2 linked regions of the Archangium violaceum genome follow. The protein of the gene in region 2 interacts with the protein of the main gene of each other region in a pairwise test. Links are inferred from orthologs where the notes say so. Each region holds a gene or a part of one and is shown on either strand. Other genes may lie near its edges.

Region 1 (3,098 bases), 2.1 Mb from region 2 along the record:
TCATCGCCGAGGGCATCATCGCCGCGGCGAAGGAAGTGCAGCTCAAGGTTCCGCTCGTGGTGCGGCTCGAGGGCACCAACGTGGAGAAGGGCAAGGATCTGCTGCGCAACTCCGGCCTCGCCATCACCCCCGCCGACAACCTCCGCCAGGCCGCCGAGAAGGCCGTCGCCGCGCTGAAGTAGGGCAGAGAAAGGTTCAAGCCATGAGCATCCTCGTCAACGAGAACACGAAGGTCCTCTGCCAGGGCATCACCGGCTCGGCGGGCTCGTTCCACTCCAAGCAGATGCTGGAGTACGGCACGAAGCTGGTCGCCGGCGTCACGCCGGGCAAGGGCGGTACCGACTTCGAGGGCAAGGTCCCCGTGTTCAACACGGTGGCCGACGCGGTGAAGCAGACCGGCGCCAACACCTCGGTCGTCTTCGTTCCGCCTCCCTTCGCCGCCGACTCCATCATGGAGGCCGCCGACGCGGGCATCTCCCTCATCATCGCCATCACCGAGGGCATCCCCGTCAACGACATGATCAAGGCCAAGCGCTACCTGCAGGGTAGGCCGGGCGTGCGCCTGATCGGCCCCAACTGCCCCGGCGTCATCACCCCGGGCGCCCAGTGCAAGATCGGCATCATGCCGGGCCACATCCACAAGCCGGGTCGCATCGGCGTGGTGTCCCGCTCCGGTACGCTCACCTACGAGGCCGTGTTCCAGCTCACCCAGCTGGGCCTGGGCCAGTCCACCGCGGTGGGCATCGGCGGTGACCCGGTCAACGGCACGGACTTCGTGGACGTGCTGAAGCTGTTCAACGAGGACCCGGAGACCGACGCCGTCATCATGATCGGCGAGATCGGCGGCGACGCCGAGGAGCGCGGCGCCGAGTACGTGGCGCGCGAGTTCACCAAGCCCATCGCCGGTTTCATCGCCGGCCAGTCGGCTCCTCCGGGCAAGCGCATGGGCCACGCCGGCGCCATCATCTCCGGTGGCAAGGGCACGGCCTCGGAGAAGATCAAGGCCATGGAGTCCGCGGGCATCCTCATGTCCGCCAGCCCCGCCGAGCTCGGCACCACGCTGCAGGAGGCCGTCAAGCGCGGCGCTCCCAACAAGAAGCGCTAGTCCCACCTCTCACACGTCACACGAGGACCACGACAATGGCCATCGAGCGTACGCTGTCCATCATCAAGCCCGACGGGCTCCAGAAGGGCGTCATCGGCAAGATCATCTCCCGCTTCGAGGAGAAGGGTCTCAAGCCGGTCGCCATCCGCCTGCAGCAGCTGTCCCAGGCCCAGGCCGAGGGCTTCTACGCCGTCCACAAGGAGCGGCCCTTCTTCAAGGACCTGGTGAACTTCATGATCTCCGGCCCCGTGGTGCTGATGGTGCTGGAGGGTGAGAACGCCGTCCTGGCCAACCGCGACATCATGGGCGCCACCAACCCGGCCAACGCCGCCCCGGGCACCATCCGCCGCGACTTCGCCACCAGCATCGACCAGAACACGGTGCACGGTTCGGACAGCCTGGAGAACGCGAAGATCGAGATCGCGTACTTCTTCCGCGAGACCGAGATCCACGGCTACGACTGGACGGCCAAGAAGTAGGCAGTAGGGCCTCGAGCCCAGGACCCCGGCCCGGCTCCCGCGCTCCTCCGCGGGTGGCCGGGCCGGTCGTCTTTTCCGGCAGCCCACGAAAAGCAGGGAAGGGGACGGGCGCTCCTTTGACTCCGCGTCCCATCCTGTGGGAAGTCACGCCCACACTCCCCTCGTTGGAATCATGATGATGCAGCCCGAGCCCACCAGCGCCAACGCCGACATCACGGCCACCTCCGTGCCCGCGCAGGCCCCCGCGCCCGCGAAGCTCGTGGAGGTCTCCAGTCTCACGCTGGAGGGCCTCACCCGCTTCCTCACCGAGGAATTGGGCGAGCGTGCGTTCCGTGCCGGCCAGCTCTACCGGTGGATCCACCAGCGCGGCGCCACGTCCTTCGACGAGATGACGGACCTCTCCAAGGTCCTGCGCGAGAAGCTCAAGCAGCGCGCGGAGATCGTCCCCCTGGTGAAGGACGCCGAGCAGCGCTCGGTGGACGGCACCATCAAGTACCGGTGGAAGACCCGGGATGGTCGCTACATCGAGTCCGTCTACATGCCCTCGGAGGACCGCAAGACGCTGTGCGTGTCCACCCAGGTGGGCTGCGCCATGGCGTGCAGCTTCTGCATGACGGGCACCCTGGGTCTCAAGCGCAACCTCACCCCGGGGGAGATCGTCGCCCAGGTGCACGCGGTCAACCGCGAGGTGCGCAAGAACGAGAAGCTGGAGACCCTGCGCCCGCTCTCCAACCTGGTCTTCATGGGCATGGGCGAGCCCCTGCACAACTTCGAGAACCTGAAGACGGCGCTCTCCATCCTCCAGTCCGAGGACGGGCCCAACTTCAGCCACCGCCACATCACCGTCTCCACCGTGGGCCTGGTGCCGATGATCGAGCGCTTCGGCCAGGAGACGGACGTGAAGCTCGCCATCTCGCTCAACGCGAGCACCGACGAGCAGCGCTCCAAGACGATGCCCGTCAATCGCAAGTGGAACATCGCGGCGCTGCTCGACGCCTGCCGCAAGTTCCCCCTGCGCCAGGGCCGTCGCATCACCTTCGAGTACGTCCTCCTGCGGGACTTCAACGACAGCGACGAGGATGCCTACCGCCTCATCGAGCTGCTCAAGGACATCCCCGCCAAGGTCAACCTCATCCCCTACAACGAGAACCCCGGGCTCGGCTTCAAGACGACCATGGACGAGCGGGCCGAGCGCTTCCGGGAACTGCTCACCGAGGGGCATATCGCCGCCTTCATCCGGCAGAACCGGGGCCGGGACATCGCCGGGGCCTGTGGGCAGCTGGCCAATCGGGGCGGAGAAAATGCGTCAGAAACGGCGCAAAACCCCGAGCTTCCTTGACAATCCGGTTGGGGCGGCGTTAAGAGCGCCCCCCTCCAAGCTGATCACCTTCGTTTCACCTTTAGTTTTCACCTGGAGCATCAGAAATGGCCGTTGTTCTCCGTCTTGCCCGCGCGGGCGCCAAGAAGAAGCCGTACTACCACGTGGTGGCCACCGACTCCCGGAACCCCCGGGA
Region 2 (3,058 bases):
AGGAACTCGTGGATGGAGATGGTGCGGTTCTCGCGGAAGCGCTTCTTGAAGTCATCGCGCTCCAGCATGCGCTGCACCGAGTAGCGCGCCGCCAGGCGGATCATCCCCTCCGTGCCCAGCTTGTCCAACCACTCGGAGTTGAAGCGCACCTGCGTCCTCGACGCGTCCAGCACCTTGAAGACCTGGTCCTGGTACGTCTGGGCGTTGACCTTCACCTCGTCGCGGGTGAGCGCGGGGCGCGTGACGTTCTTCCCCGAGGGATCGCCGATCAGCGCGGTGAAGTCGCCGATGAGGAATACCACCTGGTGGCCGAAGTCCTGGAAGCGCCGCATGCGCGTGAGCAGCAGCGAGTGGCCCAGGTGCAGGTCCGGACGGCTCGGATCGAAGCCCGCCTTGATGACGAGCGGCTTGCCCGTCTCATACGAGCGCTCGAGCTTCTTCTTCAGATCCTCGGGCACCTGGATGTCCACGGTGCCTCGGGTCACTTCCTCGAACTGCTCCTGGGGGGTCGCCTTGCGCAGCGGATTTTCGGACATGGCGCCGCGCAACCTAGCCGAAAACCCGGCCGGGTTGACACAGAAGGCGAGGGGAGGGCCTACGTACCCGGCAGGTGCTCGCGGATGCGCTCGATGCTCCGCGCCTTCCCCGTCTTGTCATCCATGTCGATGACCACGCCCTGCAGGTAGACGAGGTTCTTGGCCACCTCGTAGGGCGTGTTGCGCAGGGTGATGAAGCGCTCGATGGAGAGCTCCTTCTTCACCCCGATCACGGAGTCCAGCGGGCCACACATGCCCACGTCGGTGATGAAGGCCGTGCCACCCGGCAATATCCGCTCGTCGGCCGTCTGCACGTGCGTGTGCGTGCCCACCACGGCGGACACCTTGCCATCCAGGTGCGCGCCCATGGCGTTCTTCTCGCTGCTGGCCTCGCAGTGCATGTCCACCAGGATGCAGGGCGTCTGCTTGCGCAGCTCCGCCACCAGATCCGGCGCCACCGTGAACGGGTTGTCCAGCGGCTTCATGAAGACGCGCCCCTCGAGGTTGAGCACCCCGAGCTTGCGCCCGTCCGGCGTCTGGATGACGGTGTGCCCCTTGCCCGGCGCCCCCTTCGGGTAGTTGGCCGGGCGCAGCAGCAGGTTCGGGTTGTCCTGAACCCAGGGGAGGATCTGCTTCTTGGTCCAGAAATGGTTGCCGCTCGTCAGGAGGTTGACCTCACTGGCGAGCAGCGCTTCGGCCGACTCGGGGGAGATCCCGGCGCCGCCTTCGCTGTTTTCAGCGTTGGCGACGACCAGGTCCACCGAGTGGCGCGCGATGAGCTTGGGCAGAAGGGTGCGCACGGCCGTGACTCCCGGCCTGCCCACCACATCACCCATGAAGAGTACTTTCACGTGTCGAGGAAATCCCAGTCGCGGTAGAGCCCGCGCATTGTCTCCGACTCGGTGACGACGAGGTCCATGTCCACGTCGTCATTCGTCGTCGGCATGGTATCGACGATCTGATCGCCGAAGGCCAGCCCCACCCGGCGGCTGCGTGCCGAGGCCGCCTTGAGCGTGGCGTCGTAATAGCCGCCACCCCGGCCCAGTCGCTTGCCGTCGCGCGTGAAGCCCAGCCCGGGCACCACGAACAGATCGATCTGGTCCACCGGGATGAGCTCCGCGGAGTTGGTGGGCTCGCGCACTCCGAGCCGCCCCGGCTCCAGCTCGGCCTCGGACTTGATGGCCCGGAAGGACAGGATGCGTCCATGGACGTGGGACAGCGGGTAGCAGACGATCTTCTCGTCCTGCAGCGCCGCGATGAGGATGTCCCGTGTGGGCACCTCGCCCCGAATGGGAGCGTAGAGCGCCACCGTCCTCGCCTTTTGGTAGTAGGGCGTGGCCAGGAACCGCGCCTGAACCTTCAGCCCCCGCTCGTCGATGATGTCAGGCGTCATCGCCTTACGCCGCGCCGTCAGCTCCTCGCGCAGCGACACCTTCCGAGCCGTCCCCTCTTGTGCCACCGTCTCGCTCGCCACCTGCCCCGCTCCCGACAAGAGTAAGAAAAAGTCCCCCGCAGCATGGCCGTGTGCCTAGCGTCCATTGAACCCTAAAAAAGCCAGGTGGGGTTCGAAGTCGTGGCTCCGTAGGCTTCCCTCATCCCGTGAGGGGAGGGCTTGCACATGGAGCCCGAAACGGACCCCGATATGGACGTATCGGTTCGAATTTCTGCTGGGCATCACGCGCCCCGCAGGGGACAGCCCTTCAACAAGCCTTTCCTTACTGCAAATCCCTGAAACTCCTGGAGAAACCCAGGAATCGCTGGAGGAATGATAAGAACGCAGGGGGGATGGGTCAAGCCATTGGCGCACGTTTACAAGCCAGCCGACCCCCTCCTATGATGGAGCGGCTCCCACCCATGGCGTCCGTATCCAGAACAATCGGCCTCGCGGCCTTCGTCGCCGCAGCCCCCGGAGCCGCCAGCGCGGAGTCGGTTCCTCAGGGGAGCTACCAGGCGAGCGTACTGGGGCGGGTGGAGCTGAGCACGGAGAAGGATCGGCTCGTGGCATTCACCACCGGAGGAGGCCCCTGCGATTTCGCCCCCCGGAGCCGGGTGCTGGAAGGGGTGCTCCAGGGCAACGTGCTGGTGGGGCAACTCACCCTGTGCCTGGAGGGGACGTCCTGCCCCACCATGGACACCCTGCCCATCCTCGCCCTGTTCAGCCCGGAGGATCGGACGCTGACGGCCTACGTGCGGCCTCGGGCGGGGTGTCAGGCGCCGGTGCTGGGCAAGGGGGGCCTGATGGTGCTGCAGCCGGTGACGGAGGCACCTCCCGCGTCCTCGGTGCGTGGCGGGGGAGCCGCCATGTCGCGCCTGCGCTCGGAGAAGCGCAACCCCGAGGCCGCCAAGGCGGCGCTGGAGCGGGGCAACCGGCTGCTGGGGGAGAAGAACTGGGGCGGTTCGGCCGCCGAGTTCGAGCGGAGCCTCTCCTACGACGATCGCAACTGGGTGGCCTTCTTCGGCCTGGGCACCGCCTGGTTGATGCGGGGCCAGGCCTCCGACGCCATCGAGGCCCTGAACCGGGC

What was found.
Region 1: the proteins of JQX13_RS48150 (region 2) and ndk interact in binary tests that used the Escherichia coli proteins (3 or more experiments, as listed by UniProt). The link is inferred for Archangium violaceum from one-to-one orthologs.

What each region holds. Positions count from the first base shown.
Region 1 is NZ_CP069338.1:9,313,139-9,316,236, forward strand. What follows is about bases 82-2,862. They hold ndk (nucleoside-diphosphate kinase), read left to right. Parts: upstream 82-1,140; coding sequence 1,141-1,584; downstream 1,585-2,862. Other genes in these bases: sucC (ADP-forming succinate--CoA ligase subunit beta), read left to right, coding at 82-182; sucD (succinate--CoA ligase subunit alpha), read left to right, coding at 203-1,105; rlmN (23S rRNA (adenine(2503)-C(2))-methyltransferase RlmN), read left to right, coding at 1,760-2,862. Outside these bases: more of sucC, read left to right, coding at 1-81; more of rlmN, read left to right, coding at 2,863-2,923; rpsP (30S ribosomal protein S16), read left to right, coding at 3,010-3,098. UniProt on the Escherichia coli protein: Major role in the synthesis of nucleoside triphosphates other than ATP. The ATP gamma phosphate is transferred to the NDP beta phosphate via a ping-pong mechanism, using a phosphorylated active-site intermediate.
Region 2 is NZ_CP069338.1:11,390,925-11,393,982, reverse strand. The notes cover bases 198-2,938. They hold JQX13_RS48150 (5-formyltetrahydrofolate cyclo-ligase), read right to left. Parts: upstream 2,011-2,938; coding sequence 1,384-2,010; downstream 198-1,383. Other genes in these bases: JQX13_RS48145 (tetratricopeptide repeat protein), read left to right, coding at 2,391-2,938; JQX13_RS48155 (TIGR00282 family metallophosphoesterase), read right to left, coding at 596-1,387; tyrS (tyrosine--tRNA ligase), read right to left, coding at 198-536. Also shown: more of tyrS, read right to left, coding at 1-197; more of JQX13_RS48145, read left to right, coding at 2,939-3,058. UniProt on the Escherichia coli protein: Involved in the removal of 5-formyltetrahydrofolate.